Regions from separate parts of the Sinorhizobium sp. NFACC03 genome, predicted to be linked through region 1. Evidence: predicted binding sites of a transcription regulator. Region 1 holds the regulator's gene; the other holds the start of a gene.
What was found. The regulator LexA, encoded in region 1, represses DNA repair genes until DNA is damaged. The targets are predictions, from matches to a motif close to TGTTCNNNNTGTGTTCNG.
Positions count from the first base shown of each region.

Region 2: the regulator LexA is predicted to act here: its motif matches at 10,877-10,894, upstream of dnaE (DNA polymerase III subunit alpha).

Region 1 is NZ_FMXF01000002.1:292,182-307,900, forward strand. It holds gene BLU35_RS36035 (GNAT family N-acetyltransferase) at 1-480, opposite strand, end outside; gene sseA (3-mercaptopyruvate sulfurtransferase) at 485-1,339, opposite strand; gene BLU35_RS06800 (alanyl-tRNA editing protein) at 1,356-2,105, opposite strand; gene BLU35_RS06805 (cysteine synthase A) at 2,113-3,153, opposite strand; gene BLU35_RS06810 (SDR family NAD(P)-dependent oxidoreductase) at 3,457-4,296, shown strand; gene BLU35_RS06815 (SMR family transporter) at 4,284-4,610, opposite strand; gene BLU35_RS06820 (SMR family transporter) at 4,597-4,968, opposite strand; gene BLU35_RS06825 (SAM-dependent methyltransferase) at 5,049-6,302, opposite strand; gene BLU35_RS06830 (cryptochrome/photolyase family protein) at 6,396-7,844, opposite strand; tRNA gene BLU35_RS06835 (tRNA-Asn) at 7,940-8,014, opposite strand; gene BLU35_RS36045 (hypothetical protein) at 8,174-8,467, shown strand; gene BLU35_RS06845 (thermonuclease family protein) at 8,643-9,365, shown strand; tRNA gene BLU35_RS06850 (tRNA-Cys) at 9,442-9,515, opposite strand; gene BLU35_RS06855 (hypothetical protein) at 9,899-10,231, shown strand; gene lexA (transcriptional repressor LexA) at 10,322-11,047, opposite strand; gene BLU35_RS06865 (hypothetical protein) at 11,293-11,589, opposite strand; gene BLU35_RS06870 (hypothetical protein) at 11,921-12,532, shown strand; gene BLU35_RS06875 (hypothetical protein) at 12,565-13,260, shown strand; tRNA gene BLU35_RS06880 (tRNA-Ser) at 13,405-13,494, opposite strand; gene BLU35_RS06885 (septal ring lytic transglycosylase RlpA family protein) at 13,808-14,839, shown strand; gene BLU35_RS06890 (D-alanyl-D-alanine carboxypeptidase family protein) at 14,903-15,719, shown strand, end outside.
Region 2 is NZ_FMXF01000001.1:1,010,313-1,026,031, reverse strand. It holds gene BLU35_RS05060 (MFS transporter) at 1-41, shown strand, start outside; gene rpmG (50S ribosomal protein L33) at 135-302, shown strand; gene BLU35_RS05050 (PleD family two-component system response regulator) at 878-2,245, opposite strand; gene BLU35_RS05045 (response regulator) at 2,263-2,634, opposite strand; gene BLU35_RS05040 (DUF3572 domain-containing protein) at 2,791-3,060, shown strand; gene BLU35_RS05035 (hypothetical protein) at 3,063-3,704, shown strand; gene BLU35_RS05030 (GNAT family N-acetyltransferase) at 3,722-4,306, opposite strand; gene BLU35_RS05025 (DNA polymerase IV) at 4,373-5,665, shown strand; gene BLU35_RS05020 (L,D-transpeptidase family protein) at 5,779-7,008, shown strand; gene dnaE (DNA polymerase III subunit alpha) at 7,118-10,615, opposite strand; gene BLU35_RS05010 (nucleotidyltransferase domain-containing protein) at 11,030-11,602, shown strand; gene BLU35_RS05005 (DUF5680 domain-containing protein) at 11,682-12,149, shown strand; gene BLU35_RS05000 (ABC transporter ATP-binding protein) at 12,286-12,972, opposite strand; gene BLU35_RS04995 (lipoprotein-releasing ABC transporter permease subunit) at 12,989-14,299, opposite strand; gene proS (proline--tRNA ligase) at 14,319-15,647, opposite strand.

The DNA.
Region 1 (15,719 bases):
GAATTGCTGGTAAAGCTGCAGTGCGCGGGGGTGATCCAGATTGTTGGTCGTTACCGTCAGCTTGCTCGGGTTCAGCGCCCAGGCGGCAAACAGCGTCTGGAGCAGGAACCACTTGCCGAGGCCAAGGCCGAGCGCATGTTCCATCAGCCCGAAATGGACAAGCTCGACGACGTCATCCTCGCCCTGGTGCAGCTCGAAGAAACCGGCCGGCGCGCCGTTCACATAGAGCACCGTGACACTCGTGCGCTTGTCGCCGAGCACGGCAGCGAGTTCCTCGTCGTTCATCCGCAGCCGCTCGGTCCAGTGCCAGCGGCGGCCGACACGCAGGTACAGGAATCGATAGTAGCTGAGCGGAATGTCGGAGACGCGCAGGATGGCGGTCTGGATATTGACGGGCATCGGCAGGCTTTGCTTCGGCGGCGCCGTCATCTCGAGTTCGGTTACATGCGCTGTGAGGGAGGCGAGCTTTGGCGAGCGCATGATATCACTCTCGACCGGTTACGATCGTCGTGTCTGCGCGGCCACCCCACTCCGACCAGGAACCGTCATAGAGCGTGTTGTCCGTGTGGCCGAGCGATTGCAGCGCCAGCGTGATGATGGCGGCGGTGACACCGGAGCCGCAGGTCGTAACGACAGGTTTGGAAAGATCGACGCCGGCGTCGGCGAAGGTTTGGCGAAGCGTCGCGAGATCCTTGAACGTTCCGTTTTCCGTGAAAGTGCCGGAGGGAAGGCTGTACGCCCCGGGCATATGGCCAGAGCGCATGCCGGCACGCGGCTCCGGCTCCTCGCCATAGAAGCGTCCGGCACCGCGGGCATCGGCGATCTGGATCGAGCCATCGGCAACGATTTCCGTCATCCGTGCGAAGGAGGTCACGGCCGCCGGATTGAAATTGACGTTGAACGTGACCGGCTTCGGTGAGGGGACCGCGGTGCTGACGGGGCGCCCCTCCGTGTTCCAGCCGTCCATGCCGCCGTCGAGCACGTAGACGTTCCTGGCGCCCATGATGCGCAGCATCCACCACACGCGTGGAGCGGTCATGATGCCGGGACCGTCGTAGACGACGATCGTGTCCTTTTCGCTGACGCCCAGCGCACCAACCGCCGAGGCAAAGGCTTCCGGCGAGGGCAGGGTGTGAGGCAGGCCACTCGTGTGGTCGGCAATAACGTCCTGATCGAAGAAGACGGCACCGGGAATGTGCCCGGCATCGTATTCCGCCTTCGGGTTGCGGTTCTGGGCCGGCAGGTACCAGGCGGCATCGAGGATCCGTATCGAGGGATCGCCGAGGCGCTCCTGCAGCCAATCAGCCGATACGACAAAGGCGCTTTTGTTGTTGGTCACGGTCGCAACTCCCTACTCAAACTGATGCGCGATCTTCGGGCATGCCGAAGCGGATACGGAACCGACGGTTCTCCTTACCCTTTTTCTCGATCTTGGCGATGTGGATGGCGCCCACTTCCTGCGTTTCCGACACATGGGTACCGCCGCAGGGTTGGCTGTCGATCGCCGAGTTTTCGCCGATACAGACAAGGCTGACGCGCCCAAGGCCAACAGGCGGACGCACATTCTTCGATTTGACGACGCCGGGATTGGCGGCGAGTTCCTCGTCGGTGATCCACTGGACGTAGACAGGATGGTTTTCTTCGACGAGCTTCATCAGCGCCGTGGTGACGTCGTCCCTGTCGATCGTCTCGCTCATGTCGAAATCGACACGGCTCTCGTCTTCGCCGACCGAGGCTCCGGTGATCGGGAAGGGGCAGACGACCGAGAGCAGATGGCAGGCGGTGTGCATGCGCATCAGGCGATAGCGGCGGGGCCAGTCGATATGCAGAACGAGTTTCTCGCCAACAGCCGGTACCGACTGCCCTTCGGCCGGCACATGGACGATGATATCCTTGGTTTCGCCGTGACGGGCGACCGCGATGTCGATCCGGCTGCCGTCGGCCCGCTCCAGAAAGCCGGTGTCGCCGGGCTGGCCACCGGAGGTTGCATAGAAGCAGGTTTGATCCAGTTCGATCCCGCCATCTTCCAGAATTCCGGTGACGCTTGCTTCGCAGGTCGAGAGGTAGAAATCGTCTCGGAAAAGGGCGGTCACGGTCCTGGTCATCGCATTCCTATCCAACTGATTCGTATGGCACCGCAATGTGAGAAGACGTCTTCAACCAGGTCGGCACCGGCAGCCCCTTGGAGGTGAGGAAATCCGGATTGAAGAGCTTCGACTGATAGCGGTTACCATAGTCGCAGAGGATCGTCACGATCGTATGTCCTGGACCGAGCTCCCTGGCGAGACGAACGGCACCGGCGATGTTGATGCCCGTCGAACCGCCGACGCAGATGCCTTCGCGCTCGATCAGGTCGAAGACATAGGGAACCGCTTCCGAATCGGGAATCTGGTAGGAGAAATCCGGCGTGAAGCCCTCGAGATTGGCGGTGATGCGGCCTTGGCCGATGCCCTCGGTGATCGAGCTGCCCTCGGACTTCAGTTCGCCGTTGGCATAGAAGTTGTAGAGTGCCGCCCCTTGTGGATCCGCAAGGCCGATCTTGATCGCCGGGTTCTTCGCCTTCAGCCCCTGTGCAACGCCGGCGAGCGTGCCGCCGGAGCCGACGGCGCAGATGAAGCCATCGACCTTGCCGTCCGTGTCGCGCCAAATCTCCGGCGCCGTGGTTTCCACATGCGCGTCACGGTTGGCGACGTTGTCGAACTGGTTGGCCCAGATGGCGCCGTTCGGCTCGGTCTTCGCCAGTTGCTCGGCGAGCCGGCCGGAGATCTTCACGTAGTTGTTGGGGTTCTTGTAGGGAACGGCCGGCACTTCGACGAGCTCGGCGCCAAGCAGCCGCAAGGCGTCCTTCTTTTCCTGGCTCTGGGTTTCCGGAATGACGATGACGGTGCGATAGCCAAGTGCCTGGCCGACCAGCGCCAGCCCGATGCCGGTGTTGCCGGCCGTGCCTTCGACGATGACCCCGCCCGGGCGCAACTGTCCGCTCCGTTCCGCTTGCCGGATGATCCAGAGTGCGGCGCGGTCTTTCACCGATTGCCCCGGATTGAGGAACTCGGCCTTGCCGAGGATGTCGCAGCCCGTGGCCTCCGACACGGCCTTCAGCCGAATCAAGGGTGTGTTGCCGATCGCTTCGAGGACGGACGGTAGGATGGCCATTTTCAGAACCTCGTGTTTGAGGACAGGCGCCGGGGCAGGGCGACACGTACCAGGGAAATACGAACGGCGGCTGACGAAAATCAACAACGATCCCGGACGCCGAAATGTTGGCGTGTTTTCGGCTCAGCCTGCACTTCAGGCAAGAAATAGCGTTTCGCCGCCGCTCTGTCCCGAACAAAAATCGTCTCCAAGGCATGTGGGGCTCAGCGGCAAGGAGCGTTGCCGCGATGAAGGGCCGGGCAAGTCTTTTTCGCCCACAAGGAGATGCGTGCGTGTTTCCCGGCGCGTGCCGAGGAGTGAGTGATGAGTATTCAGTCTGCGAAATCCGAACATAAACTGGCTTGGGTTACCGGCGCGAGCGCGGGTATCGGGCGGGCGCTGGCGCTCAAGTTGGTGCGCGAAGGCTATTCGGTGGTCGTCACCGCCAGAAGTCACGAGAAGCTGGTGGACCTGCAGCATGAGGCGGCGGGTGACGGAAGGATCACGGTTCTCGACGGCGACGTCACCGACCCAAAGGACATGGAGCGCGTGTTGGCTGCGATCGAGTACGATCATGGCCACCTGTCATTGGTGATCCTCAATGCCGGAGTGGCCGTCCCGGTGCGAGGCGATGATCTCCATCGCGAAGCCTTCGAGAAGAGTTTCGCAGTCAATCTCAATGGGGTGGTCAACTGCCTGCTGCCGGCCGTTGCGCATATGAAGGCGCAGGGCTTCGGCCACATCGCCATCGTGTCTTCCGTTGCCGGCTATGGCGGGTTGCCCACCAGCGCCGCCTACGGCGCCTCCAAGGCTGCGTTGATCAATATGGCCGAAAGCCTCAAGTTTGATCTCGATCGGATCGGCATCCGCCTGCAGATCATCTGCCCCGGCTTTGTCGATACGCCCGGCACCGCACGAATCCGCTTTCCGCGCCCGGCTCTCGTCACCTCCGAACAGGCGGCGGATCGCATCATCGCGGGTTTGAAGTCCCGACGCTTCGAAATCACCTTCCCGCGGCACTTCACCTATGCGGTGAAGCTCATGCGTCTGCTCCCCTATAGTCTCTATTTCGCTCTTATCAGGCGGCTGACGGGTGTCGTGACCGAGGCAAGAGAAGCGAAGAAGCACGCCGGCTCCGGCGAGCATCGGCGTCAGGCCGTGTGAAGCACCAGCACGGCGCCGAAGATGAGGCCAAGCCCGACCCAGCCGATCGGCTTCAGTTTCTGTCCGAAGAGCAGCCGTCCGCAGATGGCCGTTCCGAAGATGCCGGTCGCGCCAAGCACGGCATAGGCGATAGCGAGTTCCATGCCCTTGATGGCCTCGGCAAGCAGCGCGAAGGCGGCAAGCACCAGCAGGATGGAGAGGGCGCCCCAGCCGCGTCGGGCAAACCCTTCCGATTTCGTCGAGGCGAGGTTGGCGGCGACATCGAGGATGCCTGCCATCACGGCCAAGGCGAAGTAGATGCTAGGCGCGCTCATTGGCTGCTCCTTCCACCGCGGCTTCGGCTTCGTCATGGCGTTCGCCGGCATTGACGAGCAATATGCCGACGATCGCCATCGAAAGCCCCAGCATTTCGCGTCCGGTCAACATATGGCCGAAGACGAAGACGGAAACCAGCGTGATGATCGCGACGCCTGAACCTTCCCATATCGCATAGGCGACACCGACGGAGATCGTCTTCACGGCCTTGGCCAGGAAGACGTAGGAAAGCGCGATCGAGACATACATGACGATGTGGCCGAGATAAGAGCCGCTCGAAGAGGCGGCCTTCATCACCGTCAGGCCCACCACTTCGGTCGCGATGGCGAGCGCGAGGAAAAACCATGCAAGGCGCATGCGGAACCTTCAAAAGAGAATTGGAACGACCGCCTCTTAAGCGCAACGCGTGACGCGGTAAAGACGCGCGATGCGCATCCCTATTCGAAGACGATTTGCCGGACATCGATGTTGCGGGCGCGAAAGCCGGCTTCGCAGTAGTAGAAATAGAACTCCCACAGCCGCTTGAAGCGCAGGTCGAAGCCGAGCGGCTCGATCCTGTTCCAGACCGACCAGAAGCGCTCGCGCCATTCGCCGAGTGTCCGGGCGTAATCGATGCCGAAGCCGAAATCGTTGATCATGCGCAGGCCGACATGGCGGCCAAGGTCGATGAGATGTTCGCGCGTCGGCAGCATTCCGCCCGGGAAAACGTATTTCTGGATGAAGTCCGGATTGGCGCGGTATTCCTCATAGGCTTCGGGCTTGATGGTGATGATCTGCAGGCCGGCCTTGCCGCCGGGCTTCAGGCATCGCTTGAGCTGTGAGAAATAGGTCGCCCAGAACTTTTCGCCGACCGCCTCGAACATTTCGATCGAGACGATGCGGTCATAGGTGCCTTTTTCCTCGCGGTAGTCCTGGAATTTCAGTTCGACGCGGTCGGCAAGGCCAGCCCGGTGGATGCGTTCGCGGGCGAAGGCCAACTGCTCGCGGCTGATCGTCAACCCGGTCACCTTGCAGCCGATCTCGCTCGCCGCGAATTCCGCAAAGCCTCCCCAGCCGCAGCCGATCTCCAGCACGTGGTCGCCGGCGCGCAGGTTGATGGCTTCCGCCAGTGCGCGATATTTGGCCGCCTGCGCGGAGCGAAGGTCGTTGGCACCGGTGGCGTAGAGTGCGGACGAATAGGTCATGCTCGGATCCAGCCATTCGCTGTAGAAGGCGTTGCCGAGGTCGTAGTGAGCGGAGATGTTGCGGCGTGCGCCGGACTTCGTATTGGCATTCCGCCAATGCAGGAACTTTTCGACAAGGTGAAGCAGGCCGCGCGCCCGGTTCGGGAAGTGCTTGCCGATCTCGGCATTGACGAGGAAGAGCTCGAGAAAAGCGCCGACATCGGGACTGTCCCAGTCGCCGTCGATATAGCTTTCGGCAGCCCCGATCGTGCCGCCTGTCACGGCGCGTTGCGGCAGGTTCCAGTTGTTCAAGGTGAGAATCGCGCTTGGGCCCGCTCTCTTGCCCCTCATCACCAGTTTGCGGCCATCCGGCACCGTGAGCATCAATGTCCCGGCCTGAAGACGCACGAGCGCGCTGAGCACCATGCGTGCCTTCAATGGGAAATCCCGCAGGACCATCGAGAGATTCTCGGCGGAAAGCTCCTGTGCGCCGTTGAACGCGGCGAGACTTGCTTCCAGCTCACGCATACACCACCCCCTCAGCTGTTGCATCCGTAAGGTGAGCCTAGCGGCAATCGCCCGAGACGCCAACCATGGATTTCTACCGGGTGCGCGTATCCGTTACGGTTCTCTTGGCGGGCTTGTGATCTCGCGGAACGCTGCAAGCGCCCGATCCCGCGCAAGGGCGTGGTCGACGATCGGTTTTGGATAGGTTGTGCCGAGTTCGATGCCGGCGCCCGAAAGCACGGCAGCCGGAGCCGCAAAGGGGCGATGGATGTAGCGTGGCTCAAGCCGATCGAGTTCCGGTATGAATCGCTTCACATAGGCTCCATCCGGGTCGAATTTTTCGCCTTGGAGAACAGGATTGAAAATCCGGAAGAACGGCGCAGCATCCGCGCCCGATCCCGCGACCCATTGCCAGCTTGCGGCGTTGTTGGCCGGATCCGCATCCACGAGGGTGTCGCGAAACCATTGTTTGCCTTTCCGCCAGTCGATCAGCAGGTCCTTGATGAGGAACGAGGCGGCGATCATCCGCACGCGATTGTGCATGTAGCCATGCCGCCAGAGCTGGCGCATGCCGGCGTCGACGATCGGGAAACCGGTCAAACCCTTGGTCCAGCGGGAAAAATCTCCTTCGTGGTCCAGCCAGCGGAAACGATCGAACCGGCGATCGAGATTGCGATGCGGGAGTTCGGGATAGTGAAACAACAGGTGGTAGGAGAATTCGCGCCACGCGATTTCCTTGCGAAAGGTGGCAATGCCTTCACCGCCATCGCTTTCGATTCTCTGCGTCGCGTGCCAGATCTGCGCCGGCGAGATTTCTCCAAAGGCGAGGTGAGGCGAGAGCAGGGATGTGCCGTCAGCCGCTGGACGGTCCCGGCGCACTTTGTAGTCTGCAAGCTTTTCGTCGATAAATTCGTCGAGGCGAGTGCTCGCGCCTTTTTCCCCTGGCGTCCATATTTCACTGAACGTCGCTGCCCAGTTCGGTTTCGTTGGCAGAAGCGACCACGCGTCAAGCTGTTCTGAAGGGGGCCAGCTTTCCGGCGTCGCGATCTTTTTCGGCTCGTCGATCGGCGGAGCCGGCTCAACCTTCGATTCGAGCGCGCGCCAGAAAGGCGTGAACAGGCGATAGGGCCTACCGGTCGTCGTCAGCAAGCGCATGGGCTCGTGCAGCAATTGCCCGGCAAAGCTCTCGGCCGCGATGCCCTGAGCCGCGAGTGCTTTCTTCAGGGCCGTATCGGTGGCGATGCCGCACGGGTCGTAGCGACGATTCCAATGGACGCTCTTCGCTCCCGATAGGCGCGCTATCTCGCTGAGGACGTCCAGTGGGTCGCCGGAGCGGAGAATGAGTCGCGAGCCGATCCGGCCCAGTCGAGCCCCCAAAGCTTCCAGCGAATGGTGCAGCCACCATTGCTGCGCCGGGCCCAGCGGACCGTTGCCGCTTTCGTCCGGCTCCCGGATATAGAGTGGAATGACGGCAGCCTCAATGGCCGCAGCCGCAAGGGCCCTGTTGTCGCCAAGGCGCAGGTCCTTGCGGAACCAGACGATGATGGGCGCCGCCTTTGTCATAGGTGCCGTCTAGGACTGGGATTGATCACCGGGGGAACTTAGGTGCAAAATGAAAAAGAGCCATTCGCATTTCTGCAAATGGCTCTTTTCGAAACTGGCTCCCCGGGCCGGATTCGAACCGGCGACCTGTCGATTAACAGTCGAATGCTCTACCGCTGAGCTACCAGGGATCATCCGCGCCGCTGTTTCGCTGTGCGCTTCAGAAGTGAGGCTGCTAATACGCATGCTTTTCCGATTTGCCAAGCGGTTTTTTCAAAAAAAATGACAAGTTCGGTTGCCAGGCTGTGGAGAAGTCCCCAATTGTGGGAAAAGATGCCGGATAGGGAATGATGAATAAAAACAGGAAGCAGACGCATTTCGGGATTGATCCGCAGACGCGTCAGATCGTGCTCGGGAAATGGCGCATCACGCTGCCGGAATCGCCACTGCTGCGTATCCTGTTGGGCTCGCTCCTGGTATTCTTTGGTTTTCTCGGCTTTCTGCCGGTGCTCGGCTTTTGGATGATACCGCTGGGCCTCATCGTGCTTTCGCACGATATCCCGTCCGTCCGCCGTCGCCGGCGTCGCCTGGCTGTCTGGTGGGCACGCTGGCGCGGACGAGCCAATTCTTCGAACGGCTCGTGAACCGGAGCTACTGCGCACGTTTTCGGTCAACGCATCCGTCCCGGATGCCGCGGCTTCGATTCCCTGCCAATTGATTCTCAGCGAAGCGGCTGAACCCCTTGTTGAGGGAGGCCGCCGAAAACTTTTCGGCAACCCATCAATCGCATAATGCGGTCGCGAATCAGGATGGGGACGCATGGCCAAAGCCACTACGAAACGTCGCAGCCGGAATTCCGGTCGGAGCAGGGGCAAACAAGGCGGTATGGCGCCGTGGTATCTGGCCGCCGCACTCACTGTCGGCGGCGTGGTCGCTTACGATCATCGCGCCGAACTGAAACATTGGCCGGTGGTATCGGACGTGGCCGCGTTCACGTCGCGCCACGAATCGAAGCCGAAGCCCGTTCGTGTCGCGCAGAAAGCGGACGAGCGTCCCGCGCAACAGGCGGAGAAGCAGAAGCCGAATCCGGTGACAAGAGTTGCCCTTGCCGCTCCGGTGCCGTCCGTCGACGTCGGCGCCAAGGCGCCGACACCCGTGGTGCGGCCGAATGAGGAAGTGAAGACGGCATCCGTTCGCACGGATCAGTTTTATTTCTGCGGGATTCGCAACGACAACTGCGTGATCGACGGCGCCACCTTCCTGTACCACGGCGAAACGATCCGCGTCGCAGATGTCGATGCGCCGCGTATTCGCCAGGCAAGCTGCGACAAGGAACGTTCGCGCGGCTTCTACGCCAAGCAGCGCCTGCGCGAATTGTTGAATGCGGGTGACTTCAGGCTGGAAACGGCGGGCGGTCGTCAGGATGCCAAGGCCGGCGAAAAGCTGCGGCTGGTTACGCGGGGCGACCAGTCCATCGGGCGCGTGCTCGTATCCGAGGGGCTGGTACGGCCGTGGACAGGACACGCGACGCCCTGGTGCTGACGTCAAAAATTGCAGGAACCCAATGCCTTCAACGGAAGGCATTGCCGCAGCACTCTTTAATAGCGTGGAGATTTTTTGGAGGCCTCGCCCGGAATTGAACCGGGGTACAAGGATTTGCAGTCCTCTGCGTCACCACTCCGCCACGAGGCCTCACAGCTCGGATAACCGAGCGTTGGCGCGGATTTAGAATGATTGCAGAAAATCCGCAAGAGGCATTTTCCGAAAAACACAATGCGAATTTGTGGTTTGTGTGCTTTCCACAGGTAGAAGGTTTGGCAATGTCGACCGCTCGGGGGAGCGGGTAGCGATACTTCAAGCAGGGGTGGAAACGACTGCTTTCCTCTGCTTGCTTCGGGTTGCGACGCCCAGGAAGCGTTCGCTCAGGCGTGCCACACGCCCGCGCAAGCCACGTCCATTAGCTATCCGTTGGATCTTATCGCTTCGGTGAAATCGGTAGAGGGGGAACGATGACTCCGCTGACATCAGCCGCATCGGTAGCGTCCGTCATCATCAAAACGGAGGCAATGGCATATATGAAGACGAAACTTGTCCTGACGGCCTTGGCCCTCATCGCTGCGACCACATTTGAGGCGCAGGCAGAGGATCTGGTTTTCAAGCTGAAGAACAACACGGGCGCAGTGCTGACGAACTTCTATACGTCGCCTGTGGGCGTCAACGAGTGGGAAGACGATGTTTTCGGCCGGCAGGTGCTGAACCCAGGGGAAGACATGGAGATCACTATCGCCGACGGCCGGGAGGTCTGCAAGTACGACATGCGCTTCGAGTTCGAAGAAGGCTCCGGCCTCGATACGACCGAAGACATGCAGGACCTCTGCGAGCTCGGCGAGTACACCATCCACGAGTAAGAGGCGTGCCTTCAGGTCGCCTTCAATAAACAGAGCCTCGCAGCCGCAAGCGGTGGCGAGGCTCGGTCGGATGCCTGGTTTCCCTCGGAATCAGTGGTAGCGGCGGATCAGCCCGACGAGCTTGCCCTGGATCTTCACCCGATCGGGCCCAAAAATCCTTGTTTCGTAGGCAGGGTTCGCGGCTTCGAGCGCGATCGATGCGCCCTTGCGCCGGAAGCGCTTCAGCGTCGCTTCCTCATCATCCACGAGCGCCACGATGATATCGCCGGGATTGGCCGTATTGCCATTGCGGATGATCACGGTGTCGCCGTCGAAGATGCCGGCTTCGATCATCGAATCGCCCTTGACTTCGAGAGCGTAGTGTTCGCCGTTGCCGATCATGTCGAGCGGAACGGTAATGTCGTGCGTGTTGTTCTGGATGGCCGAGATCGGCACACCGGCAGCGATGCGGCCCATGACCGGCACGGAAACCGATGTGTTGTCGGCCACGGGCGCGGGCTTCGGCGGTGCGGCAGGAGCGGCCACTGGCGGCTTGCCGAGGCTGCCCTCGATCACGCTGGGCGAGAAGCCGCGGCGGGGCTGCTGCTGGCTGGATGCGTAAGCCTCCGGAAGCTTGATGACCTCGAGCGCGCGAGCCCGGTTCGGCAGACGGCGAATGAACCCGCGTTCTTCGAGTGCCGTGATCAGGCGGTGAATGCCGGACTTCGACGCCAGGTCGAGCGCATCCTTCATTTCATCGAAAGATGGTGGGACGCCCGACTCCTTCATGCGTTCGTGAATGAAGAGAAGCAATTCCTGTTGCTTGCGGGTCAGCATGGCACGTCGCTCCCAGAGGCGTGAAACAAATCAAGAACAGACACTATCTGTTCCATATGTGTTCCGCAAGTGCCTAAAATTCCGTGAACTCAGACAATTGGCGCGTCTGTGCGTGTCGATTGGTCACTTTTACGGGAGCAGAGCGGCTTGGGCGATGATCGTGCCCAAACGGAGGGCGGCGGCGTAGCGCATTACGCGACGGCACGGCGATTCGAACGAATCGCGAGCGTTTTTGTGCAAAGAGGCTAGGCCGGCTGCGTGGCGGCGCACGCGTCTTCGAATTCCTTCACCGTCTCGGCGCTGTTGTCTTCTGGAAGTACGGCATCCGCCGCATCGGTCGCGACCGGCCTGTCGCCATCATAGACGAACGACTGGATGTAGAACGCGATCGCACCCTTCCACACCTTGCGTCCATCGATCTGATGGCATGGCACGGCGCTCTCGAAATCGGTCTGAAGTTCGTCCACCGTGGCGGCGCTGAGCTTGACGTCAGGCATATTAGGCGATGCGACTATCGAAGCGAGAAGCAGGGCGGCAAGCACGGTGATCGTCCACTTTGATGCAAGGGTGGGACTACGGGGCGGTTAACGATGTGAACCGCGCTTTCGTTCCGAAGTCCAGCAAGCTTGGCGATCACTGTCATGTGTTCAACAGCTCTTTGGGTGCAGGCTGTGGCCGTTTTGCGCCAGGGGCACGCAGCGGCGAAGCCGCCTCAGCCTGGCGCGCCGTCCTTGCCGCAATCGCATGGGTTGCGCCAAGTCGCGGCCTCGCTACGGGCGTGCACAAATCCGTGTTGTGAAGATGTCGCACGTCTCGACAGGTAGTAAAAAAACGATAACTTTGCGGGAAAAATGGGGTGATTGCATGCGTAGATTGTCGTTGGCGGTTCTCTGTCTGTTGGTGGCGGCGGGAGCGGCCTCTGCTGAAGAAGGGCGTTCGAATATCTGGAAGGAGGTCAATGCTTGGACGGTGGGCTCCGATCCGTCCTTGGGCGGCTCGTGCTATGCGGCGACGAGCTACGACGGCGGAATGATCCTTCGAATCGGCTTCTATCCGAGAGGATCGGCGAACCTGGCGTTTCTTTCGATTGGCAATGCCGACTGGAAATCGATCGAGCCGCAGCGGGCCTTGCAGCTCGACCGTGGCCGCCAGTGGCCGGCTGTCGCGTTCGGCGTGGACCTCACAGGCTCGAAGGCTCTGGTCGTCAACTTCTCCAACACCGACTTCTTCACCGAATTCGTGCGCAAGAACACGCTGGCGCTGGCGTTCGAAGGGCGCGTGGTGGCGAGCCTCAGCCTGCGCGATTCGATGAAGGCCGTCAGCGAGATGTTCAAATGCCAGGAGGCGGTGATTGCGTTGATGCCAAACGGCGGGCAGGGGGCGGCCGCCGATCCGTTTGCGGGCGCTGGCGGGAATGCGCCAAACAATGACCCCTTTGCTGGTGGCGGCCAGACCAAATCGTCGAAAGATCCCTTTGCCATGTGATCTTTGGCGTGAGCGTCGGTCCGCGGGGAGAGGTGAATATTCCTAAAATTTTGCATGGGTGCGGGTCACCCACCCTCGACAGTCACGCGGCGACCTATCAAAATGCGGGCAAACGGGGGTTTTGCATGCGTAGATTGCTGTTCGGGTTGGTGAGCTGTCTGATGGCCACGGGACCGGCCGTGGCTGAGGAGTCCGAGATCATCAAATGGAAGGAAGTCGGCGGCTGGACCGTTGCTTCCGACACGTCGATGGAAGGCTCGTGTTTCATCACGTCGATATTCGAAGGCGGAATCAGGCTGCGCCTGGGGTTCTATCCCAAGGGCTCCGAATCACCACTCTACATGAGTTTCGCCAGCGACGATTGGAAGTCGCTCGAGGTCGGCAAGGACTATGACCTGACGTTCCGCTTCGACAAGAGCGATCCCTGGAGTGCGGCGGCGACCGCCGCCGGCGACGAGAGCGGCAAGTTCCTGTTCGTGAACGCCACCGATGCGGAATTCCTGACGGGGTTCGTGCGCAAAAGGACGTTGGCGATCGCCTTTGACGATCGCGTTGTCGCAAACCTCAGTCTGCGCGGCACCGGCCCGGCGGCGGAAGAACTCCTGAAATGCCAGCGAGCCGTGGATGAGATCATCGCCGACGAGGGCCGCAAATCCAAGGAGAAGAAGTCCGATCCGTTCAACGCGCCAAACGAGAAACGCTCAGCGCGTGATCCGTTCAGCCTCTAACCTGGCTTGAGTGAAAGGCGGAGGGCCCAGTCGTCGTCTGCCCGAGGCGAACCACACGGCGCTGACGCCTGCCGACAAGCGCTCGTTAAAATGAAGCACCGCCAGGGATGGCGGTCCATCGTCGGACTATATTTCTTGGGAAAATGGCGGACAGGGTGGGATTCGAACCCACGGTACGGTTTCCCGTACGCTGGTTTTCAAGACCAGAGCCTTAAACCACTCGGCCACCTGTCCTTGCCTGAGCTCGCAGTCAACTGCTTACCGGGCACGGCGTTATTGCGCGAAGCCCCGTCGCTTTGCAAGATTTAACATGCGTCGCTGAAAGATTTTCTCGATGGCCGGACTTGAGCGTGCGGGCACGCTTTGCCGGTAACCATCTGTAAACCATAACGCATGAAATCCGGCGCTGATCTGTGGATGAGTTCGCATTTTCGCCTTGTTGCTGTCATGTTTAATCGACTGTTCCGTTTCGGGACGCCGAGATTTCCGCTGGGGGCACGAGCGGAAGGTTTCGAGTACGGCTTATTCGATCGATGTTGTGGGACAGATGACATCCAGTAAAAATGCGGCATATCTGGTCAAGGGACTGCGCCTTGCGGCAATTCCTGCGCTGTGCGTAACGCTCGCGGCCTGCGGATCCACGTCGAGCATCAAAAAGAAGCCGCGGAGCAAGGAATACTTCGCCGAATCCGTTTACGGCGTGAAGGCGAGCCCGCGCGTTGCCACCGGTAACAACATCCCCAAGGGCGGCGGACGCTATCAGGTCGGCAAGGCCTATCAGGTCAAGGGCAAGTGGTATCAGCCGAGGGAAGACTTCGGCTACAACAAGACCGGTACGGCTTCCTGGTACGGCTCGGCCTTTCATGGTCGCCTGACCGCCAACGGCGAGGTCTATGACAAGGCCCATCTGTCGGCCGCCCATCCGACGTTCCCGCTGCCGAGCTACGCGCGCGTCACCAACATGGAAAACGGTACGTCCGTCATTGTGCGCGTCAACGATCGCGGCCCCTATGAATTCGGCCGGATCATCGACGTTTCCTCGAAGACGGCCGACATGCTCGATATCAAGCGCAAGGGCAGCGCGCAGGTGCGCGTGCAATATGTCGGCCGCGCGCCGCTTGAAGGCAACGACATGCCCTATCTGATGGCGTCCTACGTTCAGAAGGGCGAACGTGGCCCGAGCGTGATGCCGGAAGGCCAGATCGCGACCGGCGTAATGGTCGCCTCGAACGAGCCGTTCCGCAAACAGAGCCTTGGCACGATCACCGTCCCCGCAAAGGCCTCGCTCGATGTTGGCGAACCGGTGACGGCGCTCGCAGCTCCCGTGCCGCAGTTCGCCCAGCCGCAATCGTTGAACGAGTTCGTGATGCTGCCGGAAATCGGCCCGATCCCGCGTGAGCGGCCCGAGTTCATCCCGATGCCCGACGGCAACATGGCCTATGCTGCAGCTTACGTCGAAGTCCGCGTCAGCGATGCCGAGTCGCCGTTTGAAGCAATTATGGTCGACCGGAAGCAGCTTACCCCCCAAGTGATTGTCGATTACGCCGAGCGCCAGAAAGCAAGCGGCTCTGTCCGTTAACCGCAGGCGGCGTTGTGCCAAAATGACCACGCTGCTATGCCCAAGGGGAAACCGGAGTTTCCCATGCGCATGAAGATGTTTTCGGCGGTGTTTTTCGGCGTTGCGCTGTTTACAGGCGCCGTATTCGCGCAGACACCGGCGCCCGCTTTCGATACCAAGGCAAAGCAGATCCTGCTTGTCGATGCCGAAACCGGCACCGTGCTTTTCTCACGCGCCGAAAATCAACCGATACCGCCTGCATCGCTCGCCAAATTGATGACGATGGAGGTCGTGGCCGAGGCTCTCGGCAAGGGCGAGCTTTCCGCCGAAACCACCTTCGAGGTGTCCGAGCACGCCTGGCGCACCGGCGGTGCGCCCGCCGGCACCTCGACGATGTTTGCCGCATTGAAATCCCGCATCCGCGTCGCCGACCTCCTGCAGGGTGTGGCGGTTCAGCTTGCCAACGATGCCTGCATTATCCTTGCTGAAGGCATGACCGGGAATGAGGGCGCTTTTGCCGAGCGGATGACGGCGCGCGCGCGCGAGCTTGGCATGCCGGTTGCGACGTTCCGCAATGCCACTGGGCTCCCGGATCCCGGCAACCAGATCACGATGAGCGAACTGGTAACGCTCATTCGGCACCTCCACGAGGCACATCCCGATCTCTACAGGCTCTATTCGCAGCCGGAGTTCGAATGGAACAAGATCCTGCAACGCAATAAGAACCCGCTGATCGCGGCCAATATCGGTGTGGACGGCCTGGCGACCGGCTTTGCCGAAGGCTTCGGTTTCTCCCTGGCCGCTTCGCTGCAGCGCGGCGACCGCCGGGTCTATCTCGCCATGGGCGGTCTCGAAACCGACAAGGAGCGCATCGAGGAGAGCCGCAAGGTGCTCGATTGGG
Region 2 (15,719 bases), on a different contig from region 1:
TTTCGGTGGTCAGGATCGTTTTGAAGCCAAAACGGCCTTGACTTTTCGGCCGCGATTTGTAGTTTCGCGCCAACCTTGCCCGTGGCCCGCAACCGGTTGTCCACGGCTTTCATTGTTACAAAGGCAGGACGACCATGGCAAAAGCCACCACCATCAAGATCAAGCTGCTTTCGACAGCCGACACGGGTTTCTTCTACGTCACGACCAAGAACAGCCGTACGATGACGGAAAAGATGACCAAGACCAAGTACGACCCGGTCGTCAAGAAGCACGTTGAGTTCAAGGAAACCAAGATCAAGTAAGATCGACCGTTTCTCGGGAATTTAGGGCGCCGACCGCAAGGTCAGGCGCCCTTTCCTTTTGGACGTCCGGGAAACGGCGCGCAAGGCACCGCTGGCTTCGGTGAAAGGATGCTTGAAAGACATGCCGACACGGCGCCCCCTCGCCCGGTGCCGAGAAAGCAAAAACGCCGCCCCAAGATGGGACGGCGCTTCGGAAAGGGGGTCGGCTGGCGTCTGACTGCGGCACGAGGATTCCGCAGAAGTCAAAAGCCAACCGACCGACCCCACGACCCAGGAGATGCGGCGGACCTGAGCATCATGGGGTAAGTAAAATGTTGGTAGGCGATGCCTACTTGTTCATCAGCATCACCTGAAAATGGAAAAAAATCAACGAATTCTTAATGCGCGAAGCGGTGCCGCTAAGCGCATGGTTAATTTTGTATCAGACTGAGACAGGCACACGCATGGGCGCCGCGGCTACGCAATCTCCCCGGTAGCATCGGCTGTGGCGAGAATACAACTTTAAATGCAACCCGCAAGAGGTGACCCAAGAAAATCACTGGGTCGCGGAGCGCCCGGATTGGACGGACAAACGCTCAGGCGGCCGCCGCCACCACGCGGTTGCGGCCCTCGTGCTTGGCCTGGTAGAGCGCCGTATCCGCGCGCTTCAGCAGAGCCTCGGCCGTGTCAGCACCCGGCCTGAGCGTCGCTATTCCCATCGACGCCGTTACCTTCAAAACGCCATCCGCCTGCGGAACCGGGAACGGCAGGCTTTCGATAATCATGCGCAAGCGCTCGGCGACGCCCGCCGCCATTTCAGCCGACGTATCCGGCATCACGACGACGAATTCCTCTCCGCCGAAACGGCAGGCAAGATCGGCACCGCGCACGGTGGTGCGAATGCGGTTGGCGAACTCCCGAAGCACTTCGTCGCCGGCATCATGGCCGTAGGTATCATTGACCTGTTTGAAACGGTCAATGTCGGTCATGCAGATGGAGAGCGGCCGGCCGCGCGCCGCAGCCCGGTCCATCAACAGTTTCAGGTGGGTGTCGAAATAGCGGCGGTTGTGCAAGCCTGTCAGGCCATCGGTGACGGCAAGTTCGATGGTCTGCTGCACGCTCGAGCGCAGCCTGTCATTGCAATGCTTGCGCCGGATCTGGGTCATGGAGCGGGCAATCAGTTCATTGGGATCAACCGGCCGCATCAGATAGTCCGTCACGCCGAGATCGAGTGCACGCACCACCATCTCATCGCTGCCCTGCTCCGCGATCAAGAGGATCGGGATGAAGCGCGTCCGCTCCAGCGAGCGCAACTGCGAACACAGCCGCAGCGGATCGTAGTCGTCGAAATTCGCGTTGACGATGACCAGGTCGAAATTGTTCTCGGCCGCTTCGAAGAGCGCCGCCTGCGGATCGGAAATCACCGAGACATCGGCGATCGGCTTGAGCGCGCGCTGCAGCCGCTCCTGTGACGAGCCACGGCCATCGACGAGCAGAACATTGCCCGGCTCGTCCGGACGGTCCGCACGGCCGGGGTCTTCGAGGCCGATGGTCTGCGCAGTCTGGGCGCGCAGGCGCAATTCGTCGCTGACATTCTTCAACCGTACCAGGCTCTTCACGCGCGACATTAGCTGGAGATCGTTGACGGGTTTGGTCAGGAAGTCGTCGGCGCCGGCCTTCAGGCCGCGCACGCGATCCGACGGCTGGTCGAGCGCCGTCACCATGACGACCGGAATATGCGCCGTGCGCGGATTGGCCTTCAGCCGTTCGCAGACCTCGAAGCCGTCGAGGCCGGGCATCATGATGTCGAGAAGCACGAGATCGATGGGCGTCTTCTCGCAAAGCGCCAGCGCCGAATAGCCGTCATTGGCCGTCAGCACATCGAAATACTCGGCGAGCAGCCGGGCTTCGAGCAACTTCACATTGGCCGGAACATCATCAACGACAAGAATACGCGCAGTCATATCAATTTTCCCGCCGCTCAGGCATCGCCCAGGTAGGTTTTGATCGTTTCTATGAACTTCGGTACGGAAATCGGCTTGGAAACATAGGCTTCGCATCCACCCTGGCGGATCCGTTCCTCGTCGCCCTTCATCGCAAATGCGGTGACCGCAATGACCGGAATGACGTGCAATTCATCGTCTTCCTTCAGCCATTTCGTCACTTCCAGACCGGATACTTCCGGCAACTGGATGTCCATGAGAATGAGATCGGGCCGGTGCTTGCGCGCGAGCTCGAGCGCCTCCATGCCGTTGCGCGTCTGGATCGTCGCGTAGCCGGAAGCCTCAATCAGGTCGCGGAACAGTTTCATGTTCAGCTCGTTGTCTTCAACAATCATTACCTGTTTGGGCATGTCGATCCCTTGCTGTCCATCATCGTCTTGCAAGTCTCCTCAGGACATTTAACTTGCAGAACCGACGACTCGACCCATTTCCTCAACTTCAGAGATAGGCCTATTTGGTTGAAAAATAGGTAACTCCGCACGTAAAAACCATACGGGGACGAAGCATTGAAGAGCGCTGACGAAATCGCCATCGACATCCTTGCCTGGCTCGCCGGCGAGCCTGAGCTTCTGTCCCGTTTCCTGGCACTGACGGGCACCGATCCAACGGCGTTGCGCAATGCCATTGCCGAACCCGGCTTCATGGGCGGTCTCATCGCCTTTCTCATGGACCACGAGCCGACGCTGATGGCATTCTGCCAGGCAACCGGCACGGCACCGGAAGATGTCGTGCGCGCCCATGCGGCGCTTTCGGGCCATTCGGGTTTTGAGGATTGAGCGTGCCAGGCAGGTCTATAGACGACCGCATACAGCTTCGAGAGCGCCCGCTGATCGTCAGTGACGTCGATGAAGTCGTGCTCGAATTCATCAATCCCTTCAAAGCCTTTCTCGATAGCTGCGGCCATGTGCTGCTGCCCCGATCGTTCCGCCTGACCGGCAACATCATCGATCGCGCGAACGAACAACCGCTGGCGGAGGCGGAGGTCAAAGCCCTGCTTGATTCCTTCTACGGGACGCAGGATCGCTGGCAGACGCCGGCTGCACAGGTCGTCGAGACTTTGGCTGCTCTGTCGAAGGAAGCGGACATCGTTTTCCTGACGGCGATGCCGCCGCATCACGCGGCGGTCCGCCGTGCCTTGCTCGACCGGCTTGGCCTTCCCTATCCGCTGCTTGCCTCCGAGGAACCGAAGGGACCGATCGTCCAAAATTTGCACGGCGGACGCCCGGTTCCGCTGGTCTTCGTGGATGATATTCTTCGCAACCTGCAGTCGGTCCAGCATCACACGCCGTCCTGCCTGCTGATCAACCTGATGGTTAACGCGGAGTTTCGCGCCCTTGCCCCAAAGCCGGACGCCGGCATCCGCGCTGTGGCCGACTGGCCGGAAGCGGCGGCCACCATCCGCGCGCATTTCGAGGGTTAGTTCAGCGCCGGTTCCCATCAGTGCAAATCCAAGCGCATCAGCGGTCTACCATCCTTGCGGCGCGCCACGACATCGAATCCCGCAGCCTCGAAGACCGTCGTCGCGCCGACCCAAAGGGCGACTGACTTGGACTGTTTGGCACGATCGATCGGACAAGCATCGAGATAACGTGCGCCGCCCGCCCTGGCGTGGTCGATCGCGGCGCGCACGAGTTGATGGCTCAAGCCCCTGCCGCGTAGCTTCGACTGCATGAACAGACAGCTCAGCGCCCAGATCGTCGGATCGGTCGCCTCGCGGTCCTCCAGCGGTCGCGCGACCGTGCGCGGCGAATTGAACTGCGGAACATCCTGGCGCGGACCAATCTGAACCCAGGCCACCGGCGTTCCCTCGAAATAGCCGAGGATACCGGGCGACGGCGCGGTATCGATACGAGCCTTGATAAAGGCCCTGCGCTCCCTTGCCGGCATCGCCGTTCGAACGGAATGCGGCAGGCGCAACGCGGTGCACCAGCAACCGCCATAGGCACCGTTCGGCCCAAAAAGCTGCTCGAAATCCGCCCAACTATCCGCCGTGACAGGTGAGAACTGGAGTGTGATTTCCAACAGAGCCTCCCTTGAGACTCACTAGCGTAGAGCGTAAGGTCGCGATGTTCAATATTTGTTCCTGATATGCCCGACAGCGCTGCTCAATCTCCAGGCTTCTGCCGCGACTGCCTCAAGGAACAGGCCGCTAGCGCGCGGCGCTGCACGGCCTGCGGCAGTCCGCGCCTGCTGCGCCATAGCGAGCTCTACGATCTCACCTTGGCGCATATCGATTGCGACGCGTTCTACGCGTCGATCGAGAAACGCGACGATCCGGAGCTTGCCGACAAGCCGGTGATCATTGGCGGCGGCAAGCGCGGCGTGGTGTCCACGGCTTGCTACATCGCCCGCATTCACGGCGTGCGCTCGGCAATGCCGATGTTCAAGGCGCTGGAGGCCTGCCCGCAGGCCGTGGTCATCAAACCCAACATGGAGAAATATGCGCGCGTCGGCCGCGAGGTGCGGACGCTGATGCAGGAGTTGACGCCGCTGGTGCAGCCACTGTCGATCGACGAAGCATTTCTTGAGCTCAGAGGCACCGAGCGACTGCATCACGATCCGCCGGCCCGCACCCTCGCGCGCTTCGCCCGCCGTGTCGAGCAGGAGGTCGGCATCACCGTTTCGGTTGGCCTCTCCTACTGCAAGTTCCTCGCCAAGGTGGCTTCCGATCTGCAAAAGCCGCGCGGCTTTTCCGTCATCGGTCAGGCCGAGGCGCTGGAGTTCCTGAGGGAAAAGCCGGTCACTCTGATCTGGGGCGTCGGCAAGGCCTTCGCCGCCATCCTGGAACGCGATGGCGTGCGCACGATCGGGCAATTGCAGACCATGGAGGAAGCCGACCTCATGCGCCGTTATGGCACCATGGGGCAGCGGCTCTATCGGCTGTCGCGCGGGCTCGACGAGAGGGCGGTCGAAATCGACGGCGAGGCGAAGAGCGTTTCCGCGGAGACGACGTTCAATGACGACATCGCACGCTACGACGACCTGGTCACGCACCTTAGGCGCCTGAGCGAGCAGGTGGCCCACCGGCTGCGAAAGTCCGAACTCGCGGGTCAGACCGTCGTTCTGAAGCTCAAAACCACCGACTTCAAGCTTCGCACCCGCAACCGGCGGCTCGACAGCCCCACCCGGCTTGCCGACCGCATTTTCCGCACCGGGCTTCAGCTTTTGGAGAAAGAGGCGGATGGCACGAAGTATCGCCTGATCGGGATTGGCGTCGGCGATCTATCCGCCCCAGATCTGGCCGACCCTCCGGACCTTGTCGATCCGGCGGCAACCCGCCGGGCAGCGGCCGAAGACGCCATGAACAAGCTGCGCGACAAGTTCGGCAAGGAGAGCGTCGAGACCGGCTATACCTTCGGTACCCGGAAACGCGATCACTGAACGTAAACGTGCGGCGATCACGCAACCTTGATGTGGCCGACACACGGACTGGATGAATTCCTTAAAGATTGCCGGCTAGGCTCGTTCGCCAAGTCACGTGTTGGGTTGAGTGTATGGTATCGCGTTTCGCTCTCACCGCCAGCTTCGTCGCTCTGCTTTTGTCGCCGGCCACCGGCTTTGCAGGCAGTCGCGGGCCGCTGCAAATCATTGTCTCGAAAGACCAGCAATCGCTCGTGGTCTATGACGGCGATGCCGTGATTGCGACGTCACCGGTGTCGACCGGCAAGGCCGGCCATGCGACGCCGACCGGAATCTTCTCTATCCTCGAAAAGCGGCGCCATCATAAGTCGAACATCTATTCGAATGCGCCGATGCCGTTCATGCAGCGGCTCACCTGGTCGGGTATTGCGCTGCACGGCTCCAACCACGTGCCCGACTACCCCGCCTCACACGGATGTGTGCGCCTGCCAAGCGCTTTCGCCGCGTCGCTCTACAAGATGACCGAGCGCGGCGTGCATGTGCTGATCTCGGACCGGCAGATATCGCCCGCAGAGGTTAAAAGCGCCCTCCTCTTCCGTCCGGTTCCGGTAAATATCCAGCCGCCGCTTTCCGATGTTCCGCTCAGACCGGCGATCAGCCAGGCCGGAGATACGCCGGTGGTAGTGGCGATGAGAGAGCCGACCGGCGGTGCCGGCACCTCCAGATCCATGGAAGAACCGATCCGCATCCTGATCACGCGCAGCGACGCGCGCGACACCATGCGCGAGGTTCAAACCTCGTTGGAATTCCTCGGATACGCGCCCGGCTCGATCGACGGCCATGCGGGCACGGCAACCACTGCGGCGCTCCGCGCCTTCCAGACGGGCGAAGGTCTCGAGAGCGATGGCAAGCTGACGCCGGAACTGACCGACAAGCTCCTGCGTAAGGCCGGCCGAACGCCGCCGCAGAACGGCAAGATCCTCGTGCGGCAAGGTTTCAAGCCGCTTTTCGAAGCCGGCCTCACCATCGACAAATCGGAAGAGGCCCTTGGGACGCATTTCCTCCAGTTCCGGCACAATGAAGAAGAAGGCGCCGAAGGCAAATGGTTCGGCGTTTCGCTTGAAAACCACCTGCCCGCCTCGATGAAGAAGCGGCTCGGCATTTCCATTGAGGCGGACCCCTTCGCTTATAACGGCATACAGCGCACGCTGGCGCGAATGACGATATCCGACGACGTTCGCAAGCGGGTTGAAGGACTGCTGGCCGAGGGCTCTTCGCTCTCGATCGCCGACACGGAAAGCGGGCTGGAGACCGGCCAGGGAACCGATTTCATCACCGTCACCCGATCGCGTCCGGGTGACTGATCCCGGGGAACCGCAGGAAAGCACCATGTGCGCTTTCTGTCCCAGCTGCCCACCCTGAAGGTGATCGGTGTGATTTCTTCGCTTCGAACGAAACGGAGAAACCTGCCGATCAAACCAACTCGACGTCGACCACGCCCGGCGCCGAGCGCAGCGCCGCAGCGATCTCGGGCGAGATCCGGAACTTCTCGCTCAGTTCCACCTCGATCTCGCGCTGACCGTTGTCCTTGATGACGACGAAGGAGACGAGACCGTCGCCCCTGGTGTTGAGGTGCGAGGCGATCGATTTCAGTGGGCCGGAATCGCGCACATAGACGCGCAGCGCCTTCTGCAGTTGCAGCGATTCTTCCTCGAGCGAGCGCAGGGTCTGGATGCGCAGCCCGATGCCTTCCGGCCGCTCCTCGGCGGCAACGGTCATGACCAGCGATTTGCCCGGCTCCAAGAGGTCGCGATACTGGTGCAGCATTTCGGAGAACAGCACGGCCTCGAATTGGCCCGAGGAGTCCGAGAAGGCGACGATTCCCATCTTGTTGCCGGTGCGCGTCTTGCGCTCCTGCTTCGAGGTCACCGTGCCGGCAAGCCGGCCGGCGGTTGCCCCCTTCTTCACCGCGCCGGCGAAATCGCCGAAGGTCTGCACGCGCATCTTGGCGAGCAGCGCATTGTAGGTGTCGAGCGGATGGGCGGAAAGGTAGAAACCCAGCACCTGGAATTCGCGGTGCAGCTTTTCCGAAGCGAGCCAAGGCGTGTAGGTCGGGAGCGCAATACGCTCCGGCCCGGTTGCCGCCCCCGCCCCGAACATGTCGCTCTGGCCGCTCGTCTTGTTCTCCTGTGCACGCTGGGCGAAGCCGAGGATGCGGTCGAGCCCGCCGACCAGTTCCGCACGGTCATAGCCGAAGCATTCGAACGCGCCGGCAGCGATCAGGCTTTCGAAGACGCGACGGTTGAGAAGCTTGGGGTCGATCCTGAGGCAGAAATCCTCAAGGCTCGCGAAGGTCCGGTCGCCGCGCACTTCGACGATATGCTCAACCGCGGATTCGCCCACGCCCTTGATTGCGGCAAGCGAATAATAGATGCGGTTTTCGCCCGTCTGGAAATGTCGGAATGAGGACTGCACCGACGGTGCAATCACCTCGATGCCCAGGCGCTTCGCGTCCTGGCGGAAGTCGTTGACCTTTTCCGTATTGGACATGTCGAGCGTCATCGACGCCGCCAGGAACTCCACCGGATAGTGCGCTTTCATATAGGCGGTCTGGTAGGAGACGATGGCGTAGGCCGCTGCGTGCGACTTGTTGAAGCCGTAGTTGGCGAACTTGGCGAGCAAGTCGAAAATCAGGTCCGCCTGCGGCTTCGACACCTCGTTCTTCACGGCGCCGTCGACGAAGCGGGCGCGCTGCTTGTCCATCTCCTCCTTGATCTTCTTACCCATGGCGCGGCGCAGAAGATCGGCCTCGCCGAGCGAGTAGCCCGAGAGCACCTGGGCGATCTGCATCACCTGCTCCTGGTAGACGATAACGCCCTGCGTTTCCTTGAGCAGATGATCGATCTTCGGATGGATCGATTCGACCTCTTCCTCGCCATGCTTGCGGGCATTGTAGACCGGAATGTTCTCCATCGGGCCTGGGCGATAGAGCGCCACCAGCGCGATGATGTCCTCGATGCAGTCGGGCCGCATGCCGATCAGCGCCTTGCGCATGCCGGCGCTTTCCACCTGGAACACGCCAACCGTTTCGCCGCGCGACAGCATCTCATAGGTCTTCGGGTCGTCGAGCGGGATGCTCGCAAGATCAACTTCGATGCCGCGCTGCTTCACGAAATCGACCGCGACCTTCAAAACGGTCAGCGTCTTCAGGCCGAGGAAGTCGAACTTGACGAGGCCCGCCTGCTCCACCCATTTCATGTTGAACTGGGTGACCGGCATATCGGAGCGCGGATCGCGATACATCGGCACGAGCTGAGACAGCGGACGGTCGCCGATCACGATACCGGCGGCGTGGGTCGAGGCGTGGCGATAGAGGCCTTCGATCTTCTGGGCGATGTCGAGAAGTCGCGCGACCACCGGTTCCTTCTCGGCTTCCTCCTGGAGGCGTGGCTCTTCCTCGATCGCCTTGGAGAGCGGCGTCGGATTGGCCGGGTTGTTCGGCACTAGCTTGCAGATCTTGTCGACCTGGCCGTAGGGCATTTCGAGCACGCGGCCGACGTCGCGCAGTGCGGCACGCGCCTGCAGCGAACCGAAGGTGATGATCTGCGCCACCTGCTCGCGACCATACTTGCGCTGCACGTAGCGGATCACCTCTTCGCGCCGGTCCTGGCAGAAGTCGATGTCGAAGTCGGGCATCGAGACGCGCTCGGGATTGAGGAAGCGCTCGAACAGCAGCGAGAAGCGCATCGGATCGACGTCGGTGATCGTCAGCGCATAGGCAACGAGCGACCCTGCACCCGAACCACGGCCCGGCCCAACGGGAATATCGTGCTGCTTCGCCCATTTGATGAAGTCGGCAACGATCAGGAAGTAGCCGGGGAACTTCATGCGCTCGATAACGCCGAGTTCGAAGGCCAGGCGCTCGCGATACTCCTCTTCGCTATAGCCGGGCGCCATGCCGAGCCTGGCGAGACGCTCTTCGAGCCCCTCCTCCGCCTGGCGGCGCAGTTCGTCCGCCTCGGCGCGCTCCGCCTCTTCCGGATCTGCGGTGGCGCCGGTAAAGCGCGGCAGGATCGGTCCGCGGGTCTTCAGCATGAAAGAGCAGCGCCGTGCGATCTCGACAGTGTTTTCCAGCGCCTCCGGCAGATCGGCAAAAAGCGCAGCCATCTCCTTGCGGCTCTTGAGGTAGTGGTCCGGCGTCAGGCGGAAGCGGCTGTCGTCCGAAACCATCGCGTTGTGCGCGACCGCCATCAGGGCGTCATGGGCGTCATAGTCGGACGGTGACGGAAAGAAGGCTTCGTTGGTGGCAACCAGCGGAATGTCGAACTTGTATGCAAGGTCGATAATCCGGCTCTCATGGCGGCGGTCAAATCCGCCGTGCCGCTGCAGCTCGATATAGAGCCGGTCGCCGAAGAGATCATGCAGCGCCTCGAGACGCGCTTCGGCCAGTGCCGTCGAACCCGCCTTCAGGGCCAGGTCCACCGGGCCGCCCGACGCACCGGTCAGCGCGATCAATCCGTCCGTACCGTTTTCGGCAAGCCAGGAGCGCGTGATCCGAGTCGCCTGGCTGCCCTCGCCGCTGAGATAGGCACGGCTCACCAGATCCACGAGCCGGGTGTAACCATCATCGGTCGCGGCGATCAGGACGATCGCGGGCAGCTTCGCGAGATGTTGCGCGTGGCCGCGCCGTTCGCCATCCGCCTCGTCTTCCATGTCGATGGAAAGCTGGCAGCCGGTAATCGGTTGCAGTCCGTCGTCGGCTGCTTTCTGCGAAAACTCGAGCGCGGCAAAGAGATTGTTGGTGTCGGCGATCCCGATCGCCGGCTGATTATCGGCAACCGCCTTGCCGATGACCTTCTTCAGCGGCAGCGCGCCTTCGAGCAGGGAGAAGGCCGAGTGGACGCGCAGATGCACAAACTGCGGGTCCGAACCAAGCGCCTCGCTCGATGCTGCTTTGCCGTCGTCTGCCATTATTCGCACCCTGATTCCTGTCTGGTCCGCAGGATATCCCGTTTATCACCCGACATGTCCAGTTTCACCTGACACGTCGTCCCCCTTATTCAATCCAGGGGGCGCATTTCGGGAGGTGCTTGAGAGGAAATATCGACGCTCCTCAGAGGCCGAGCGCGATGAAAGAGATGCTTGCGATGAACAGGCTCATCGAAGCGAAGGCGGCGAGGTCACGAACAAAATCAGTCATAACATGGCTCCTTTTCCGTTATGTTTTTACTTTGTTCTATTTTTGTTCACGCGTCAAGCCGAGCACAGACGTTCTGTTGACGATGGTTAACACGGCAGTCGAATGCAGGTTAACTGCCAGGAAGCCGCTTGAGGAAGGCGCCGCGCCCGCATATCAAGAGGAACAACCAAGCGGAGCGTTCCGACATGCATGCACGCCTGATTCTGCCATTGCTGTTTCTGGTTCCGGCCGTCGCCTCCGCGGCCGAAACGATCGACCCTACCCGCATCGTCTCCGCGGCGACCGGCGACTGGAACAAGGACGGTGACGCGGACCTCGCCCTGATCGTGCGCCCCGCAGATGGAAGCGACGATGACAACGGTGTCTATCTCTATCTGACCGGTGAGAATGGCGCTCTTGAGCTGAAGGCGGCGATCCCGAACAAGATTTGGGGCGACTTTGACTTTGCGGGACAGGCGCCGTGGGTCGAGGCGCTGCCGAGCGGTTCTTTGCTCATCTCCAGCCACAACGATTCCATCGGACGTGACCGCTGGGAACAGAAACTGACGGTCGCCTACCGCAATTTCGAGTTCGTGGTCGCCGGCTATACCTACTCATCCTACGATACACTCGATCTAGACAACACATTGAAGTGCGACCTCAACGTTCTGACAGGCAAGGGCAAATCCAACGACAAGGCCATAGCCACCAAGGGCGAACTCGTCCTGCTCAAGGACTGGAACGACGATCGCGGCCAGAAGGCTTGCGGCGTTCAGTAATCAGGTGATTGTTCTCTATTTGTTCTTTACAACCAACACGGACCACGGCATCCTCGGCCAGAACATATGAGGAACCCACATGGCCGCGCTCGAACAACTGAAGGACTTTATCGTCGAAGCCAAATCGAAAACCTATGTTGGCGGCGGCGAGCCGCGGCCTTCCTCTCGCCAAGGCTCCCATGACATCGGCTACGAAACGGGCAGTTGGCGCTATCTCGACAGCTATTTCGGCGGAACCGATTTTGCAGGACATGAAACAGTCTGGCAGGATGGCGAACCGTGCTGGGCGATGAACTACTTCGGCCGGATTATGCGCCCCGAGCTCATAACTGGAGAGAAGGCAGGTCTGGTCATCAAGGCTGCGCTTCAGGCGATGTATCGTGAGAAGCGGCACTTCCTCGGCGGTATGGAGTTTCGGCATGCACATGGCTACTACATCGATAGCAGCCGCGGCGACACCGAACATTTTTCCGGCCGCGAGGTCATCTTCGTCGATGGCGAGGAAGCTTACGAACTCGACTATCGTGGCGGGCTGATCCGGCGTTAAAAGCGGCGCCAGAAGACGCGTACGCCGCGCCCAGGGCGGCGTGGGACGTGAACTGTGAGACGTTTCTTCCGCGCTGGCCAAAGACAGTGAGCGGCAACGGCGCTGGGCGATCAATGCGCCCGCTCGGCCGGTGCCATCAGTTCATCTCGACGACTTTGCCGTCCTCGATCGTCACGCGCCGATCCATCAGCCCAGCGAGTTCATGATTGTGCGTGGCGATCAGGGCCGCGAGACCCGACTGGCGCGCGAGCGCCTCAAGCGCTTCAAAGACATAGCCGGCGGTTTCCGGATCGAGATTGCCTGTCGGCTCGTCCGCAAGAAGCACGAGCGGCGCGTTGGCGACGGCGCGCGCGATCGCGACGCGCTGCTGCTCGCCGCCGGAGAGCTCCGTCGGGCGATGATCGGCACGGTGACCGATGCGCATGTAGTCGAGCAGCGCCCTTGCCCTATCGGCGGCCTCAGCCTTGGGCAAGCCGGCGATCAGCTGTGGCATCATGATGTTCTCAAGTGCCGAGAACTCGGGAAGCAGATGGTGAAACTGGTAGACGAAGCCGATCTCGTTGCGGCGGATCGCCGTGCGCCGATCGTCGTTGAGGCCACCACAGGAGACGCCGTTGACCAGCACTTCGCCGCCATCCGGGCGCTCCAGCAGGCCGGCGACATGCAGGAGCGTCGACTTGCCGGTTCCCGAAGGCGCGACCAGCGCAACCGTCTCGCCACTTCTCAGGGTAAAATCCGCACCCTTGAGGATGGACAGGAACGTTTCGCCTTCCCCGTAGTGTCGCTCGACGCCGGAAAGCTGCAGTGCCACGCGCGCATTCATTCAGTTGATGTCCTTGTCATTCGTAACGCAGGGCCTGCACCGGATCGAGGCGCGAAGCACGCCAGGCCGGGAAGATTGTGGCGAGGAAGGAAAGGGTGAGTGCCATGACGATGACGAGCGCGGTCTCATCGGCATTCATGTCGGCCGGAAGCTGGCTCAGGAAATAGAGCTCTGGGCTGAAAAGTGTGGTTCCAGAGATCCAGGAGAAGAACTGCCGAATGGATTCGATGTTGAGGCAGACGACGACGCCGAGCGCCACGCCCGCGACCGTTCCCGCCGCGCCGATCGCGGCACCCGTCATGAAGAAGATGCGCATCACCGAGCCGGAGGTCGCGCCCATCGTTCTGAGAATCGCGATGTCGCTGCCCTTGTCCTTCACCAGCATGATCAGGCCGGAAATGATGTTCAGCGCGGCGACCAGCACGATCAGCGTCAGGATCATGAACATGACGTTGCGCTCGACTTCGAGCGCCGAGAAGAAGGTCTTGTTGCGGTCGCGCCAGTCGGTAATGAAGATCTGTCGTCCCGCGGCATCCTCGATCGGCTGGCGCAGTTCGTCGACGACATCAGGATGCTCGACGAAGATCTCGATCGACTGCGCAAGCCCCTCCGCGTTGAAGAAAAGCTGCGCCTCTTCAAGCGGCATGAAGATGATCGTCGAGTCGTATTCCGACATGCCGATCTCGTAGATCGCCGAGACGGTGTAGGCTTTGACGCGCGGATTCATGCCAAGAGGCGTTACGTCGCCATTGGGCGAGGTCAGCGTGATCGTTCCGCCGACGCGGATGCCGAGTTGCTCGGCCATGCGCGAACCGATCGCGACACCGGAGCCGGAGGCAAAGCCGACCATGTCGCCGGACTGGATATGGTCGGAAACCGACTTCATCTTGCCGAGATCGTCGGCGCGGATGCCGCGCACCAGAGCACCAGTAGAACTGTCGCCGATGCCTTGCGCCAGAACCTGGCCCTCGACTAACGGGATTGCCATGGTGACGCCCTTGACGCCCGAGAACTTGGTCGCCAGCTCCGCATAGTTGTTGAGTGGCCCGTCGATCGGCTGCACGATCATGTGACCGTTGATGCCGAGAATGCGGGAAATGAGCTCGGTGCGGAACCCGTTCATCACGGCCATGACGATGATTAGCGTCGCAACGCCGAGCATGATGCCGATGAAGGAGAAGCCGGCGATAACCGAAATGAAGGCTTCCTTGCGCCTGGAACGCAGGTAGCGCCACGCCACCATGCGCTCAAAGGCGGAAAAGGGACGGCTGGAGGACTTTTCAGGCTGCGTTGCGGCCTGCACCTGATCTTCAGTCACGGCGGTCATCCTGCCTTCCCTCGCCTCTTCACTTCGTTGCGATCAGCTTGTTGATCGCAGCTTCGACGGTCATGGTCTCGCGCTCGCCGGTCTTGCGATCCTTGACCTCGACTTCGCCGTTGGCGATCGAACGCGGGCCGACGATGATCTGGACCGGGACACCGATCAGGTCCGCAGTCGCGAACTTTGCACCGGCGCGGTCGTCCGTGTCGTCGAGCAGTGCGTCGAATCCCGCCTTGCCGAGTTCGGAGTAGAGCGTCTCGCAGGCGCCGTCGCAAGCGGCATCGCCCGCTTTCATGTTGATGATGACGCCATCGAACGGCGAGAGCGACTTCGGCCAGATGATGCCGTTGTCGTCATGCGACGCTTCGATGATCGCCGGCACGAGGCGGGTCGGGCCGATGCCGTAGGAGCCCATGTGCACGGCATGCTCCTTGCCGTCGGGGCCGAGAACCTTGGCGCCCATGGCTTCGGAATACTTGGTGCCGAAGTAGAAGATGTGGCCGACCTCGATGCCGCGGGCCGACAGGCGGTCGCCTTCGGCAACCGCCTTGAAGGCGGCCTCGTCGTGCATCTCCGATGTCGCGGCGTAACGCGAGGTCCACTTGTCGAAGATCGCCTTCAGGCCGGCGACGTCCTCGAAGTTGGTTTCTTCGCCCGGAATATCGAAGCCGAGAAAGTCCTTGTGGCAGTAGACTTCAGATTCACCGGTGTCGGCGAGGATGATGAATTCGTGGCTGAGGTTGCCGCCGATCGGGCCGGTGTCGGCACGCATCGGAATGGCGCGAAGACCCATGCGCGCAAACGTGCGCAGGTAAGCCGCGAACATGCGGTTATAGGCGTGTTCTGCCCCTTCGCGATCGAGATCGAAGGAATAGGCGTCCTTCATCAGGAACTCGCGCGAACGCATGGTGCCGAAACGCGGACGGATCTCGTCGCGGAACTTCAGCTGGATATGGTAGAGGTTGAGCGGCAGGTCACGATAGGACTTCACGTAGGACCGGAAGACGTCCGTGATCATTTCCTCGTTCGTCGGGCCGTAAAGCATCGGCCGGTCCTGGCGATCCTTGATGCGCAGCATCTCCTTGCCATAGGCGTCGTAGCGGCCACTTTCCTGCCAGAGCTCTGCGGACTGCAGCGTCGGCATCAAGAGTTCGATCGCGCCCGAGCGGCTCTGCTCTTCGCGGATGATCGCATTGACCTTGTCGAGAACCCGCTTGCCCAGTGGCAGCCAGGTATAGATGCCCGAGGACTGCTGCCGGATCATGCCGGTACGGAGCATGAGGCGGTGGGAAACGATTTCCGCTTCCTTAGGATTTTCCTTCAGGATGGGCATGAAAAAGCGGGACAGGCGCATGACGGGTTCCAGAACTTGATGAACGTCGCACTATCGGCGGATTCGGGCGAAATGACGTTGAGCTCGGGTGCC